2 regions of the Planococcus sp. YIM B11945 genome follow, and region 1 is predicted to be linked to the other one. Evidence: riboswitches for the same ligand, from Rfam matches in the RefSeq annotation. Region 1 holds a riboswitch; the other holds the start of a gene.

The links. Region 1 has a riboswitch for S-adenosylmethionine ahead of ACRRQV_RS10545 (ABC transporter permease). Riboswitches for the same ligand answer to the same signal wherever they lie in the genome.
Region 2: it holds a riboswitch for S-adenosylmethionine, as region 1 does, so the genes downstream of both, ACRRQV_RS06415 (5-methyltetrahydropteroyltriglutamate--homocysteine S-methyltransferase) here and ACRRQV_RS10545 (ABC transporter permease) in region 1, are expected to answer to the same signal.

What each region holds. Positions count from the first base shown of each region.
Region 1 covers NZ_JBOZWR010000004.1:521,955-530,625, reverse strand. Annotated here, with positions in the region: gene ACRRQV_RS10570 (diguanylate cyclase domain-containing protein) at 1-705, shown strand, start outside; gene ACRRQV_RS10565 (aldo/keto reductase) at 748-1,590, opposite strand; gene ACRRQV_RS10560 (MFS transporter) at 1,643-2,869, opposite strand; partial or broken gene ACRRQV_RS10555 (winged helix-turn-helix transcriptional regulator) at 3,034-3,402, shown strand; gene ACRRQV_RS10550 (protein phosphatase 2C domain-containing protein) at 3,564-4,376, shown strand; SAM riboswitch class I at 4,468-4,574, shown strand; SAM riboswitch class I at 4,658-4,763, shown strand; gene ACRRQV_RS10545 (ABC transporter permease) at 4,901-5,827, shown strand; gene ACRRQV_RS10540 (ABC transporter permease) at 5,829-6,776, shown strand; gene ACRRQV_RS10535 (ABC transporter ATP-binding protein) at 6,792-7,814, shown strand; gene ACRRQV_RS10530 (ABC transporter ATP-binding protein) at 7,807-8,671, shown strand, end outside.
Region 2 covers NZ_JBOZWR010000003.1:354,771-363,441, forward strand. Annotated here, with positions in the region: gene ACRRQV_RS06385 (amino acid ABC transporter permease) at 1-155, shown strand, start outside; gene ACRRQV_RS06390 (amino acid ABC transporter ATP-binding protein) at 148-870, shown strand; gene ACRRQV_RS06395 (hypothetical protein) at 1,003-1,890, shown strand; gene ACRRQV_RS06400 (hypothetical protein) at 2,058-2,234, shown strand; gene ACRRQV_RS06405 (LLM class flavin-dependent oxidoreductase) at 2,310-3,317, opposite strand; gene ACRRQV_RS06410 (GNAT family N-acetyltransferase) at 4,011-4,373, shown strand; SAM riboswitch class I at 4,545-4,648, shown strand; gene ACRRQV_RS06415 (5-methyltetrahydropteroyltriglutamate--homocysteine S-methyltransferase) at 4,737-5,840, shown strand; gene ACRRQV_RS06420 (3-hydroxybutyrate dehydrogenase) at 6,405-7,169, opposite strand; gene ACRRQV_RS06425 (SDR family NAD(P)-dependent oxidoreductase) at 7,187-7,951, opposite strand; gene ACRRQV_RS06430 (3-hydroxyacyl-CoA dehydrogenase family protein) at 7,948-8,671, opposite strand, start outside.

The DNA.
Region 1 (8,671 bases):
AATCTCTCGGTCTTTTTGTTTTTCTGTTGGCTGGCATCCCGGATGCTGTACCAAATCAATGAAACAAATTTCTACAACAAATTGCTGTTGATGGAAACGAATGAAAACCTTGCCGGAAAAATTGAAGAGAACGAAGAAATAAACCGTGAACTGGAAGAAGCGAATGAACAGCTAAGAAAATTAACGGTATTAGACGACTTAACCAAAATTCCGAACCGAAGAGGGCTTCAGCAATACATTGATGAAATGATGTTGGAGTCAATCGGCAAGCGGAAGTTGTCTTTTATCATGTTGGATCTCGATGCTTTTAAATTGTTTAACGACAATTACGGGCACTTCGAAGGGGACAAAGTCCTCCGCACAGTAGCCCAGCAAATCGGCGGCTGCTTAGAGTCTTCGAATACCTTTCTGTCGCGTTTTGGCGGCGAAGAATTTATCATTGCCATTTTCGATCACCCTAATTCTGTAGCCGTAAAAGCCGCAAAATGCATTTGCAAATCGGTATCCGACATGCAAATTCCCCATGGGTTTTCACCGGTTTCGGAATTTGTTACGGTGAGTGTCGGAGTGATTTCAGGAGAAGTTGAAAATGCCAATGAAATCGAAGCTTTAAAAGAAGAAGCTGATATGGCGCTTTACAAAGCAAAACTGCTCGGAAGAAACCGGGTAGAGGCGAGAGAGTACGTCTTACCTAACAACAACTAAAAACAAGCACCTTCCTCATCTGAGGGAGGTGCTTGTTTTGGTTTAAAAATCAAAATTATCCGGATCAGCACCGCAGCGGCGGTTTTGGTTTAAATCAAAAATGCGCTGCACTTCTTCATCCGATAATTCAAAATCGTAAATATTGGCGTTTTCAATAATACGATGCTCTTTAATCGACTTTGGAATCGTCACTACGCCGTTTTGCAGATCCCAGCGCAAAATAACTTGGGCAATCGATTTGTTGTGGCGGTCAGCAATTTCTTTTAAGACCGGTTGATCCAATAACTCACCGGCCATCAAAGGAGACCACGCTTCGACTTGAATATTGTGTTCGTTGCAAAATGCATGGAGCTCTTTTTGCGTCAAATACGGATGGTATTCGATTTGGTTGACCATTGGCACAATTTCAGCGTCCTCAAGTACGTCTTCAAGATGATGAATCTGGAAATTGCTGACGCCAATCGATTTTACCCGGCCGTCTTTGTATAGTTTCTCGAGTGCTTTCCAGCCCTCTTTGTATTTTCCTGGCTTTGGCCAGTGAACCAAATACAAGTCCAAGTAATCCAAGCCGAGGCGCTCCAAACTGGCATCATACGCCGCTAGAGCATCATCAAAAGCAAGTTCGGAATTCCAGACTTTTGACGTAATAAACAAGTCTTCCCGCGTCAAACCGGTTTCTTCCAATCCTTCCCGGATTCCTTGCCCTACTGCTACTTCATTGCCGTAAATAGCAGCCGTATCAATGCTGCGGTAGCCATGCTTGATTGCCCAGCGAACTGAGTTTACCGCATCCGGACCTTGTTCAACCCGAAATACGCCCAATCCGAACCACGGCATTTCGACTCCATTGTGTAAAGTGGTTGTGTCTTGCAAATTTTTCACCATTTTTCAACGCCTCCTTGTTTTTGTAGAAATGAATTGCCAAAAATCTATGTTGTTAAATCGCTTCGCTGTTTTGAGCATAGAATTCGGTAGAACCGCTTTTGGGGTCTTTCCGTTCAAGTGCCCGGCTCCATGCGGTTAACAGTACAGCGCCGAATACCATCAAGGCACCTACCCAGGCGGTATGAATAAAACCAAATGAATCTGCGACGGCACCTCCAAGATACGCTCCGATGGCTATTCCGGCATTAAATGCCGCAATGTTGATGGCGGATGCCACATCCACCGCACTTGGAACAAAACGTTCCGCTAGCATCACCACGTAAACTTGCAGACCGGGAACGTTCATGAAAGCAAACAGGCCCATCAGAATAATGGTAAGCAGACCGGCAATTTTGAACGGCGCAGTAAATGTCAATGCCACTAAAATTACGGCTTGGATCAAAAACATGTAAAACAGGGCATTGATCGGATTGCGGTTCGCCAGCTTGCCGCCAATCGTGTTGCCAATGGCAATTGCAATGCCGTAAACAAGCAAAATGAGGGTGACCGTTCCTGCCTGGAAACCCGTCACTTCTTGAAGCAGCGGAGATAAATACGTAAAGACAACGAATGTTCCTCCATACCCTAATGCAGTAGTGATAAAAACCAGCAAAAGCCGGCCATTCGAGACTAATTTAAACTGATCTCGGAACGTGGTGCGAGCCGCTTTTTGAAGATCGGAAGGGACGAGCAGGCTGTTGCCGATAAAAGCTATAATGCCAATTACCACAATTGCGGCAAAAGCAAACCGCCAGCCGAAAAGTTGGCCCAAGAACGTGCCAAACGGGACGCCTGTGACCGTCGCTACCGTAAGACCGGTAAACATGATCGCAATGGCGCTTGCCCGTTTATTAGGAGGCACCAAGTCCGCTGCGATGGTCGCGCCGACGGACATGAAAACCCCATGCGCCAGTGCAGAAACGATGCGTGCAATCAATAATATGCTAACCGAAGCAGCCACCGCTGCAATGGTGTTGCCGATAACAAACACCACCATAATCCAAAGCAGCAGAGATTTGCGCGGCATATTGGATGTTAAGGATGTCAGGATAGGCGCACCGAACATTACTCCTAAAGCGTATAAGGAAACCGTCAATCCTGCGGTTGTTACGGAAATGGATAAATCTTCAGCAATCATGGGCAATAGCCCAACACTGATAAATTCAGTGGTGCCGATGGCAAAAGCACTGAGTGCCAATGCTAAAAGTGCGAAGGTGCTTCTTTTTTTATCTGCAGTCATTTTTTTCTCCTCCTCAATTAAGAAACTTTTCGTTTCATATCTGCCGATAAATGTTAGTATGGATCCTAGTGTTGATAATGAGAAGTACGCACTTTAAAGTGCGATAGATACCTAAGAGTGCTATAGGTACTTTTTAGTGCCCATCAGAATGGAGAGAAACAATGATCAAGCAAAAGAAATACAACATATCGGTAGAAGCGACCTTGGAAGTGATCGGCGGGAAATGGAAGTGCGTAATCCTTTGCCATTTGATGCGCGGAAAAAAGCGGACAAGCGAATTAAAGCGGTTAATGCCAGACATCACCCAAAAGATGTTGACTCAGCAATTGCGGGAACTAGAAGATGACAGCGTGATTAATCGCATCGTCTACAGCCAAGTGCCACCGAAAGTGGAGTATGAGCTAAGCGAGTACGGCGTGAGTTTGGAAAGTATTTTAAACGCCCTTTGCACATGGGGCGATGGCCATATTACCAAAGTTTATGGCGACAAGTTTTCTGTGTTGGAAGAAAGCATTTTAAACGATAATGTTAAATGGAAAGTGGAAAACTCTCCTGTAAGGGGAGTTTTTTTGTGCGGAAAATTGGAGGAAGTTCATCGCTTTTTATCAAGTAGTCCGCAGATTTAGAAAAAGCTTCCATTTCCTGCTAGCGGCAACTATAATTTTTAAAAAGCTCTTAAGGGAGAAGATCCGAAATGGGAAAAAACGAAAAAGCATTCAGTTGGGTGGGAAGCCAAGAGCTTTTTGTGGATCAGGCTGATATTCAACAAATCCATAACATTGTTATAGGACGTTTCGGTGGCAATTCGTCGGCAGGGCAATCCAAAAACGAAGACGGCTGCCTCATTTGGCTGGATGAAGAAAATGACTGGGAATTCGCCATGGTGCTGGACGCCCACAATACAGCTGAAAGCGCTGAGAAAGTAGTGGGCCAGTTTGAACAATATGGAGCGGAAGTGAAAAATCTGTTGAATGAACCGCTTCATTCAGCCTTTTTTCGCAAGTTGGAAGAGCAGGTGCTTGCCATTTTTCAAAGCGAGGAATTCCTGCAAGTTTGCCGGCAGACCCAAGGTGAAACGGCATGCATGATTGTGGTGCGAAAAGGCAAATATGTCTGGTGGTTATCGGTTGGGGATTGCCTGCTGTATTTATTTCATAAAGAACTGGCAGAAATGGGTCAATATGAGTTGAACCAGCGCCATTTTTACGAATGGGTCGGTCAAGTGAACACTTTCGACCAACTAGTTCCTTGTTTTAGCACCGGCACGGCGGAATTGAGAACCGGCAAAAATCAATTGTTTGTGACAACGGATGGCTTAATCGAATGCCCGGGAGAACCGTTTACGGATCCGGAGCAATTAGCCGGAGCATTTGATAGAGCTCCCCATGCGGCAGCTGTGGAGTCGCTGCTGGAAACCATTCAAAAATACAACGTACGGGATAGTACGACGATTGTTTCGTGGCAAGTTGTGGTTAAAGAAAAAGCGACAAGGCCGAGCAATGGATAAAATTATCTTTTGAAAAAAATTAAAAAATTTCATTGACAAATTTTAGTTATAGCAATATAGTTGTCTTTAGCAGAAATTAACTCAATAGTATTTCTTATCCAGAGAGGTGGAGGGACATGGCCCTTTGATACCTCGGCAGCAGATTCTTTAGCAGAACACTGTGCCAATTCCATCAAGCAATTGCTTGAGAGATAAGAAGAGCTGGTCGGTATCGACAGATAATGCCTCTTCTTGTGCTCAAGAAGAGGTTTTTTTATTTTTTCATAAAAAATTTAATACACATCTTATCCAGAGAGGTGGAGGGACATGGCCCTTTGATACCTCGGCAGCGGGTTCTCTAGTAGAATACTGTGCCAATTCCAGCAGAAATCTCTGCGCAGATAAGATAAGTTAACGGTTAAATATGCCTCTCAACTTATCTTAGTTGAGGGGTTTTGTTATGGCAAAAAAATTTATATGGATAACCTACTATTTCTGTTTGGTTAATGGAGTATCTGCTGAAAATGTTGAATGGAGGCTTGTAAGTGTATATCATCAAACGTTTGTTGACCATGGTCGTTACTTTATGGATTATCGCCACTTTGACTTTTGTCATGATGCATTTTATCCCTGGCGATCCTTTTGCCAGCGATGCAAAAATGCTGCCCGAAGAAGTGTTAGAGAATATGCGGGCTAAATACAATTTGGATAAACCGTTAGCGGAACAATATTTATTGTATTTAAAAGACCTTGCGCAATTCGATTTAGGCCCGTCTATCCAATCGAAAACAAGAGATGTAAATACGCTGATTGCAGAAGGCTTTGGACCATCCGCGTTGCTGGGCATTCAATCGCTGGCAATGGCGCTTGTATTAGGAATTGGGTTAGGGGTCATCGCTGCTTTGAACCACAACCGCTTGCTTGATTATTTGTCGATGTTTATCGCGATTGTCGGCATTTCCGTGCCAAGCTTTATTTTAGCACCGTTGTTGATCAAATATTTTGGCGTTGAATGGGGGCTGCTTCCGGTGGCTTCATGGGGAACGTGGCAACACACCATTTTGCCTTCGTTCGCTTTAGCGCTTGGACCATTAGCAATCATTGCGAGGTTTGTCCGAACCAGCATGCTCGAAGTATACAATCAGAATTACATCAAAACCGCTGAAGCTAAAGGGTTGTCCACTTTGTCCATTATCGTCAATCATGGAATTCGAAATGCGATCCTTCCCGTTATTTCTTTTATCGGCCCTTTGTTTGCAGCCATCATTACGGGAACTTTTGTCATCGAAAAAATATTTGCCATCCCCGGTATTGGAAAATACTTTGTAGACAGCATTTTTAATCGGGATTATCCGGTGATTTTGGGCACTACTATTTTTTATAGCGCAATTTTGATTTTTACATTGTTTATCATCGATCTAGCTTATCGATTCGTCGATCCTAGAATCAAACTTACAAGCAGAGGTGAATAAAATGGCAAATGCTTTACCGGAAATAGATGCGTTGTTTCGGCCGGCAGATCCCGCGCAGTTCGACAATAACGCGATTTCACGGCCGGCGTTAAGTTTTTGGAAAGACGCCGTCTTGAAAATACTGAAAAACAAAATGGCGGTGGTCGGCTTTGTTTTACTGGCGGCGATCGGTCTGCTGTCTGTGATCGGTCCTTATCTTGTGCCGTATAGCGCAAGCGAACAGTCATTGACCGAAGGAAATCTTCCGTTGTCCAGTGAACATTGGTTCGGCACCGACGATCTTGGCCGGGATATGTGGGCCAGAATATGGGCAGGAGCCAGAATTTCGCTTGTGATCGGGATTGCAGCGGCACTGATCGACCTGGTGATCGGGATAGCCGTTGGAGGGGTTTCTGGATATATGGCCGGAAGAGGCAAACTTGGGGACCGAATTGACAGCATTTTAATGCGAATCGTTGAGGTTTTGTACGGCATTCCTTATCTGTTGGTGGTCATTTTGCTCATGGTCGTCATGGAGCCCGGATTGGTTACGATGATTATTGCGTTGTCCATCACCGGCTGGGTCGGGATGGCAAGAATTGTGCGAGGCCAGATCCTCCAACTAAAACAGCAGGAATATGTGTTAGCAGCTGAAAAGTTAGGGACTTCACATAGCAAAATCATTGTTAAGCATTTGCTGCCGAATATGATGGGGATTATTATCGTGACGTTGACTTTTACAATTCCTCAAGCTATTTTTGCTGAATCTTTTTTAAGTTTCCTGGGATTGGGTGTGCAAGCGCCGACCGCAAGCTGGGGAACAATGGCAAACGATTCGCTTGGTGTGATTTTAAGCGGGCAATGGTGGAGGCTGTTTTTTCCGGGTCTTATGATTTCATTGACGATGTTTGCCTTTAATGCGTTTGGTGATGGCTTGCAGGACGCGTTGGACCCCCGTTCGAAAAATTAAGGAGGTTTGGTTTTGATGAACCAGCTATTGGAAGTGAACGATTTAAAAGTATCTTTCCGGACATATGGCGGAGAAATTCAGGCTGTAAGAGGCGTTTCTTTCCATGTTGAAGAAGGGGAAACGTTGGCGATTGTTGGAGAAAGCGGATGCGGCAAGAGCGTCACTGCGCAAGCCATCATGGGAATGATCCCTAGGCCGAGTGGAAAAGTGAAAAACGGAGAAATCTTATTCGGCAATCGAGATATTTCCAAACTTTCCCCTGGAAAGCTGCAGCAAGTCCGAGGATCTGAAATTGGCATGATTTTTCAAGACCCGATGACGTCCCTGAATCCGACGATGAAAGTAGGCAGCCAAATTCGAGAAGGCATTATAAAGCACCAAAAACTTCCGAAAAATGAAGCTAAGAAAAAAGCGGTTGAAATGCTGAAGCTCGTGGGCATTCCGGATGCTGAAAAGCGCTATTCGCAGTATCCGCATGAATTCAGCGGAGGGATGCGCCAGCGGGTGGTGATTGCCATTGCACTTGCTTGTGATCCGAAACTGATTATTGCAGATGAACCGACAACTGCCCTTGATGTGACGATACAGGCGCAAATATTGGACTTATTGAAAGACATCCAGAAAAAACGCAATGCTTCTATTATTTTAATCACCCATGATTTGGGTGTAGTAGCTGAAGTGGCTGACCGGGTCGCAGTGATGTATGCCGGAATCATAGTTGAAAGCGGGACGGCTGAAGAAATTTTTGAAAACCCAAAACATCCTTATACATGGGGGCTTCTCAAGTCCGTTCCTAAATTGGATGCGCTTGTAAAAGAACGCCTTATTCCGATTAATGGGACACCGCCTGATTTGTTTGCGCCGCCAGCAGGCTGTCCATTTGCTGCAAGGTGCCCATTTGCCATGGAAGTATGTGTATCCCACATGCCCGAGGCTGAACAGTTTTCGGTGACTCACCAGGCCAAATGCTGGTTAAATGACAAACGGGCGGCAAAAGGCAAAGAGAACATTAAAGAAAGGGAGGAGCAACTTGTCTGAGACTGTATTACAGATTCACGATCTAAAAAAACATTTTAACGCAGGGAAAAACCAAGTGGTTAAATCAGTTGATGGCATTTCTTTTTCCATAAAAAAAGGAGAGACGCTTGGCATTGTAGGAGAAAGCGGAAGCGGAAAATCGACAATCGGCAGAACCATTGTCGGTCTTTATGAAGCAACTGCGGGAAAGGTGGAGTTTGAAGGGAAAGATATTTCGGGGCTGGACCGCAAAGGCAAGCGGGAATTTAACCGCAAAATGCAAATGATCTTCCAAGATCCCCATGCTTCACTCAATCCCCGGATGCGCGTCGGAGACATCATAGCAGAAGGGATCGAAGCTTATGGCTTGGCCAAAGGAAAAGCCAAGCAAGAACGAGTGTTTCATCTGCTGGAAAGAGTGGGTCTCAATCCTGATCATGCTACCCGATTTCCCCATGAATTCAGCGGGGGCCAAAGGCAAAGAATCGGCATAGCAAGAGCGTTGGCAGTGGAGCCTTCCTTCATTGTTGCGGACGAACCGATTTCAGCGCTCGATGTTTCAATCCAGGCGCAAGTAGTGAATTTATTGGAAGATCTGCAAAAAGAAGAAGGCCTCACTTATTTGTTTATCGCCCATGATTTGGCTATGGTCAAACACATCAGCGACCGGATTGGCGTCATGTATTTGGGGAAAATGATGGAATTGGCCGATAGTGAAACACTGTTCCAAGATCCTTTGCATCCATATACGCATGCGCTTCTTTCCGCCATTCCGGTTTCGGAACCAAAATTTAGAAGAACCCGGGATCGAATTGTTCTTGAGGGAGACTTGCCGAGCCCAATCAACCCGCCGGTTGGCTGTCCGTTTCAGGCCCGAT
Region 2 (8,671 bases), on a different contig from region 1:
ATTTGGACTTAATGCGCCGTGCACAAGTAGTTGGAGCCGATTTGTTCCGCAACTTTGAACCGTTGCTTTTTGTCGGCCTCATCTATTGGTGCCTCGTTATGGGATTAACTGTACTGGGGAGAATGTTCGAACGGAGGCTGAAAAAAAGTGATTAAAGTGGAAAACTTGCACAAAAGCTTTGGCAAGCACGAAGTCTTGAAAAATATCTCAACCGAAATCAACAAAGGCCAAGTAGTATCGATTATTGGGCCATCGGGTTCCGGCAAATCCACATTTCTTCGGTGCTTAAATTTGCTGGAAACGCCGACTTCCGGGACAATTTTAATCAGCGGCCAAAATTTGATGGAAACCAATAAAGATAACCAAAAAATCCGTCAGCAAATCGGCATGGTGTTCCAGCATTTTCACTTATTCCCGCATATGACCGTTCTGGAAAATTTAACGTATGCGCCTATGAAAGTAAAAGGCGAAAAAAAAGCGGCTGCTGAAGAAAAAGCACGAGCTTTGTTGAAGCGCGTAGGGTTGGCCGAAAAAGAAAAAGCCTATCCAAGCAGCCTGTCCGGCGGCCAAAAACAGCGGGTCGCCATTGCACGCGCACTTGCGATGGAACCCGAGCTGATGCTGTTTGATGAACCGACTTCGGCACTCGATCCGGAAATGGTCAAAGAAGTACTTGATGTTATTAAAGACTTGGCGAAATCCGGCATGACGATGGCTGTCGTTACCCATGAAATGGGCTTTGCCCGTGAAGTGGCAGATCGGGTCATATTCCTCGACCACGGCGTTTTGGTCGAAGACGGAGATCCGGTAGAATTTTTCAACAATCCTAAAACAGAACGTGCGCGAGATTTTCTCGAAAAAGTTTTGTAAAAAGATGCCTTCGGGCGTCTTTTTTGTTTCCTGAAAGATTGTTCATTTCTTGCACATAACTCCCGCCTATCCCTCATACTTGCTCATGTTATAATGTAGAAAGTTTAGCAACAAAACAGCTGAGGTGAAAACGTGTTTAGAAAAGCAGTAATATTGGTATCGGTCGTATTTTTCATGGTGTTGATTTTATTAGCAGGCATGATGTTTTTGAAAAATGAGCAAGAAGTCTATACAAGCGACGGCTTATCGCTGGCAATCGTAAAGCCGACGTTTTTCACGCTAGAAAAACCGGAGATAACGCAAAATGCTACGGATGTCGTTCATAAACAAAGCATATCTTTGTTTGGGTTAACACTTGGTTCCTATACGCTTGTCGAACGGACGCTTGAAAATGGCGTCTCGGTTTTGTTTGAAGAAGTGAAGAACACGAGCTGGATGCCTTATGTTTTATCTTTGGATGCCAAAGGTATGGATGCCAAAAGTTTGAAGTCGTGGAATCCAGTGCCGGTAGCGAGCGTCGCAGAAGAAGCTTATCGCTTGGATCCAACCGTTAATCCTTTTGGCACACTAACAGCTAGCAATAACCAACTTCTTCAAGGCAATATTTACGTTTCACGGACGATTCCACTGGACATCGGTACACCTGTCCTCGAATTGCGCCATGAGATTCCTGCTCTTACATTTGAAGAAGATGTACTCAAAAAGAATTTTTGGCTGCCGCCTAAACATACGGCCCAGTCTTGGACAATGATTTCAGAAAATCCTTTTTTTGCAACTGAAGCTGATGAAGACAAGTGGATCGAATTCGCTACAGCCAATCGAAATGAACAATTAAACTGGCTGACTCCTGCTGGTCCGTTCGTGAAACTGCCGGTGACGGATGATCCCCGCACCCAATTGGCCTACAGCATCTTGCCGGAGCGTACAAAGGATGAGACGTCTAAAGAATGGAACGCCGCTTCCCCTTCCGTCTTTTTCGAAACGATGAGCTTGAATTCAAAAGCAGCAGAGAATCAATAAAACCTGTAAAAGCTGACACTTTTACAGGTTTTCTTTTTTTCTAAAGCTTCTATTAAAAATAACCAGCACGATAAGTACGAATGCTATCAAGAAAACTGAAAACTCTGTATAATAGATGTAGAAAGAGAATATCGCCCTCATTTTCCACAGCCAAAAGAAGGAGGTAGTTGAAAGTGGATCGCGCCCGTGTAGTTCCGAAAGATGTTGTTCGGCAACTGGATGAAGATTACATGGCAGCAGTTAATATGATTGGTGAAGGCGGACCTGAATATGCACCGTATGAGGATGACGATATTCTTGAAGAAGTTCAGCGTGAAGAAGCCAAAACAAAGGATCTTCACTAATTTATTAGACACCTCTTGTATCAAGAGGTGTTTTTCACTGAAAAAAATCCCGTTCACAATTGAACGGGATTTTTTCTATTCCATCAGATCTGCAACAATTTCATATGAGCGCAGCCGGTCTTCTTGATGGAAAATTTGTGAATTGATAATGACTTCGTTGGCTCTTGTCTTCAAGATGAAGTTCCGCAATTTTTCACGGACGACATCAGGTGTACCGACAATCATCGATTCGGTATCGAGTTTCTCGCGGAAGATGGCGATTTCCCGATCGCTCCACTCGTCTTCTAACCGGTCGATTGGTGCTTTCAGCTGGGTAGGCATGCCTCTCATCAACGCAAACATTTGCTGCTGTTGGGAAGTCGCGAGCCATTCTGCCCGTTCTTGCGAATCTGCCGCAATTACGTTGACGCCGACCATCGCATACGGCTCTTTTAAGGCCGCCGACGGCTTAAAGTTCTGGTGGTATAACTGCAGGGCCTGCATTGTAAAATCAGGGGCAAAGTGGCTGGCAAATGAAAACGGCAACCCTTTAAATGCTGCTAGCTGCGCACTAAAGCCGCTAGATCCCAAAAGCCAAAGAGGCACTTTCAAACCGGTTCCCGGATAAGCCCGAACTCGGCTTGTCGGATTTTCGGAAAAATATTGTTCCAGTTCCGCTACATGCTCCGGAAAATCATCTCCGCTGCTTTGCAGCGTCCGGCGAAGTGCATACGCAGTCGCTTGATCACTCCCCGGAGCTCGCCCAAGCCCAAGGTCGATGCGGTCGGGATACAAGCTTTCAAGTGTCCCGAACTGTTCTGCAATCACAAGCGGCGCATGGTTTGGCAGCATGATGCCGCCAGATCCGACCCGTAAGGTTTCAGTCGCTCCAGCAATATGGCCAATCAAGACCGATGTAGCAGAACTCGCAATGCCTGGCATATTGTGGTGTTCAGCAAGCCAGTAGCGCGTGAACCCCCACTTTTCGACATGCTGCGCCAATTCGACACTGTTTTTAAACGATTCTGTGGCATTGCTGCCTTCATTTACCGGTGCTAAGTCCAGCACGGATAACGGGATATTTTCGTATTTCTTTGTTGGCATATTCTTTTCACTCCTTGTCCATTTCATTGTAGCGATTTTTCCATTTTAATACATGTATTTTGCTTACGAATGGTAAGTAGATTTTAGATCCTTTATAATTTTATTAAATATTTAGATAATTATATGTACTTTTTAATAAAAATCAACTATTATAAAGGTATTAGGAAAACAATAGCGTTTCCGATTTAGTTTTTATAAAAGCAGTCAATATTTAAAATATTTTTTAAGCCTATTCTTAAATAGAAAGTGCAACATTTGGTGTAATGTTACAGACTATAGAGCTGTTAACAAAGCCGAAAAGAATCTCGTCTCGAGGGCTTCTTTTCGGCTTTTTATATTTTAGTAAGAAAGGATGGGGTCTCCTTGAATTACTTTGTCGATCATCAGAAAAAACGGATTCATAAAAGACAGTTTGCGGGAGATCGATGTGGTTTTTTAGGCACACCGGCGGAAAAAAGGGAATTTATTGACTGCGAGAACTACATCGAACAACTTGAAAAACAAAAAGCTTACACGAAATGCCCTTATTGCCAAACGATTCAGATCCCTTTCAATCCGAGCTTAATGCACAATTAAGCAGCCCATGTTTTATTTCACGCTTTATGTTTATAAATTTATGTACGGGGAATATTCTGTATTGGTTAGATGAACAGCTGGATAAAGACCTCTTAAGATGGAGATGAACGTATAATTATGTTGGTACGATATAAAAAGTCTTGTGAAAAAATTGCCATGGGATTGTTGTCTTTCATGCCGAAAGAACGCGAGCTGAAAAAGCTTCGGGCTACCATGCAGCTATATCAAACAAATCCGGATTGGCAATTGTTTTTTTGGAAAGAAAGCGAAGCGATCATCGGATTGATCGGAGTTGAAATGGCGAATGGCCATTTTACCATCCACCACTTGTCGGTAAACCCTTCTTATCAAGGAGAAGGAATAGGACACGCAATGGTAAAGCGAATCCAGGAGCTTTTGGCGGGAATGGATATGCGTGGAACGGAAGAAACCGAATTGTTCCTCGAGAAATGTTCGGAACAAGCATTGGTTTTGATTTAACCTCTATTTTCTAAAGCTCATATACACCTTATATCAAAAGCGGCTTTAGTCAAAACCCAAAGCCGCTTTTATTTCGCCAAATTTCCCTACTATTTCAACTTTTCCCCTTGCACTTCTTTGTAAAATACTCTAAGCTAAATAACATGCAGCAAAAACAATTACATAGCTAGTTTCTTATCAAGAGAGACGGAGGGATTTGGCCCTGCGATGTCTCAGCAACCGCCTGTTTAGGTACGGTGCTAATTCCAATAGGCGATTTGCCTAAAAGATGAGAAGAACGCTTTCCGTAACAGGGACTTTCTTCTTTATTGAAGATAGTCCCTGTTTTTTGTTGAAATCAGAAAAAGAAAGAAGGAATTTACTATGTCCATTACCACTGTCCAAGCACCATTTAAAGCTGACCATGTCGGCAGTCTGCTCCGCCCAGAATCGATACATAAAGCGCGCCAAGAATTTAAAGACGGCACGATCACGGCTGAACAATTGCGCGAAGTTGAAACAACTGAAATCAAGCGCATTGTCGACAAGCAAATCGAAGTTGGGCTTCAAGCCGTTACCGATGGCGAATTCCGCCGCACGTTTTGGCATACCGATTTTATGTCTCATATTGAAGGCTTTGAAGGCTATACTCCGGAAACTGGGTATAAATTTAAACACGGCGAGACCGAAGCATATGATGTGCGCAATATCGGAAAAATCTCGTTTAATCCGAATCATCCATTTGTCAAAGACTTTATCGAATTCAAAGAAATTGTCGCAGGCCGTGCAGTTCCAAAACTGACGATTCCAAGCCCGAACCAATTTTTCAATGAAGGCATTCGCGATGTGAACTTGTATCCTGATATCGAAGTGTATGCGCAAGATGTGATTCAAGCATATCGCGACGCCCTTCAAACGTTTTATGATGCTGGGGCCCGCTATATCCAACTGGACGATGTTTACATCGCTGGCCTTTCGTCGCCTGACATTCCGTTCAATGACAAACGCTACCCACGCGAATTTTTAATCGATTTGGCGCTGCGCGTAGCAAATGGCGTTTTGGACGGAAAACCGGAAGATTTATACGTGACCACTCACCTATGCCGCGGCAACTATAAGTCAGACTGGGCATTTGAAGGAAGCTATGCGTTGATTGCGCCGACGCTGTTTGCCAAAGAAAACGTCAATGGCTTCTTTTTGGAATATGACGACGAACGCTCCGGAAGCTTCCAACCGCTCGACCACATTCCAAAAGGCGGCGCAAAAGTGGTGCTCGGTGTATTCACTTCTAAACACGGTGAACTGGAAGACAAAGAAGTGATCAAAAAACGTGTTGCAGACGCTGCACAATTTGTGCCGCTCGAGCAAATTTGCTTATCGCCGCAATGCGGATTCGCTTCCACCCACCACGGCAATTTGCTGACTGAAGAACAGCAATGGAATAAATTAAAATACATCGTCGACTTATCAAAAGAAATTCTTGTTTGATTGAAAAAAGAGCCCATTTCACTCTATCAAGTGAAATGGGCTCTCAGGCTATAGAAAAATTCCAGCATTAATGGATAGGGATGAATAACCCCAACCGAACCGGCCACTGCGCTTTCCGTGGGCACGGCCTTAGCCGCTTCACTCGCCAAGGCTCGCTCCATGGTCTTTGGCTCGTGTCGCTTCGCTGCTCCCACAGGAGTCTCCGTGGCTGGTCCGGTTGGGGCGTCGCTTCGAATTTGTGGCAAGACATTTAATGAAAATAACCGATCACCTGCAAAAAAAGAAGGTTGTCGCTTCTTATTCCTTCTACACGTAGAATCCGAAGCGTAAGCCGGCGACGCCTGCGGGATAGCGAAGTGCCGAAATCCACTCGGGCATCCGTCCGAGTTAGTTCGGCGCGAGCCCGCGGCAAGCGTCCGGCTGAAGCGCAGGATTCGGAATTCCAATGCTATGCTTGTATAACTACTTCCTAATTTCGATAAAAATTCTTTCGTCTACAAGCTCAGAGCCCTTTTTAAATCAAGTGAAATGGGCTCTTTTTTGTATTCTTCTTCAATTCTCCCTTTATTGCGCCGTATAGCCGCCATCCAATATAACGGCTTGCCCGGTCATCCCTTTAGCGGATTCGCTGGCGATATAAAGCGTTAGATCGGTGATTTCTTTTACATCGAGCAAGCGTTTTTGCGGAACCAATGGATACAAAACTTCCTCCAGCACTTGCTCAAGTTCGATATTGCGCGTTTTGGCTAAATCCGCAAACTGATTGCGCACGAGCTGTGTGTCGACATAGCCTGGGCAAATGGCGTTGACCGTAATGCCGTGAGCTGCCGATTCAAGGGCAGCTACTTTAGTCAACCCGATCAAGCCATGTTTAGCGGAATTGTAGGCCGCTTTTCCGGCAAAGCCAATGACCCCGTTAATGGAAGCCATATTAATGATTCGGCCGAAACCTTGTTTTTTCATATGCGGCAACGCGTGTTTGATTGCTACAAAAGGAGCCGTCAACATAATTTTGATCATCAATTCAAATTTCTCTGTCGGAAACTCTTCAATAAATGACACGTGCTGCATGCCTGCATTATTCACCAAAAAATCAATGCGGCCGTATTTTTCTATGGTAAACTCAATCGCCCGTTCGATGTCTTCTTCTTTTGTCACATCGCAAACGATGCCCGAAGCTTCACCCGAAAGCCGGCTAACCGCATCACTCACTGTGTCTTGCGCCAAATCGGAAATGACCACTTTCGCACCCGCTTCAGAAAAGGCTGTTGCAATATCAAACCCGATCCCACGGGCAGCTCCTGTAATAAACAATACTTTTCCTTCCATTCCGTTATCCTCCTCTATCATATAGCCGTCCAGCCGCCGTCCACTCGAATGGTTTCGCCGGTAACGAAGTTCGCCAAGTTTGATGCCAAATACAATACGGCGCCTGTAGTGTCTTCCGGCTTTGACAAGCCATCCAATAAAATGCGGCTTTCTACATCTTTTTTGAAAGCCGTGTCTTCAAACATTGCTGCCGTAAATTCCGTTTCCACAAATGTCGGAGCCACGGCATTTACGCGAATGCCATGAGACGCCCATTCAACGGCCAACGCTTTTGTCAGTTGGACCAAGCCGCCTTTGCTCGAGCAATAAGCCGCCCGTTTTACATAGCCGACAAACGCCATTTGCGAAGCGATGTTGATGATGCGTCCGCTTTTTTGCTCAAGCATGTATTTCGCAGCCGCTTGGCTCGCAAAAAAAGCGGTCTTCAAATTCAAGTCCAAGACCGTATCCCAATCTTCTTCCGTCACTTCCATGGCTGGTTTTGCGATATTGACTCCTGCATTGTTAATCAATACATCAATCGTTCCAAAAGCAGCAGCCGCTTCCTCCACCATGCGTTTCACTTGTTCTATATCGCTTAAATCTCCAGCAAACGCGATGCAATTGCTGTTGAACCTTTTCAATTCATCTAAGGTTTTATTTAGCGTTGCTTCGTCTCGCCCTGAAATCACGACGTTGGCTTTCAGTTTTGCAAAGGTTTCTGCAATGTCCTTGCCAATGCCTTTGCTTCCGCCAGTAACGATCACAGTCTTTCCTTCCAATTCTGAGAAGTAGGCAGTCATTCTGTACCCTCCCCATTTGCTTTCAAATCATTTTTCAGGAAGTGGATCAAGATTTGCTCGCGTTCAGCGTTCAATTTTTCTGAAACTGCTTTGTCCCAATGATAAAACCCTTCACCGCTTTTATCTCCAAATTTCTTTTCTTCCACAAGGCGTGTCAAGGTTTCGCCAGAACGCTGATCGGTGCTCAAGTCTTCGAACAAATAATTCGAAATGGCCGAGAACACATCAAGCCCACCCATATCGGCCGTCATTAATGGTCCGGTTATCGGCAAACGGCGTCCGATGCTATATGTTACCGCAGCGTCGATGTCTTCTTTCGTAGCAGCGCCGGCATCCAGCAAAGCTTGCGCTTCGCGGAACAACGCATACTGTAAACGGTTGCCGATAAATCCGGGGATCTCTTTATTCAATAAAATCGGTTTTTTCTTCATCTCTGCCAATACGTGCATCGCGCGCCGCACCGTTTCGTCATCGGTGTATTCGCCTTTAACCACTTCCACCAACGGAATCAAGTGGCCCGGATTCCAAAAATGCGTCACGACAAATCGGTTCGGATGCGTCATTTCTTTCGCCAAAAGACTCGGCTTGAAGCCGGACGTGTTGCTCGCGATGACGACGTCTTCCCCCACGAGATGTTCGATTTTTTTGTACATTTCCCGTTTCATTTCAAGCACTTCCGGAATCACTTCAATTATAAATGTCGAATCCGCAATCACTTCT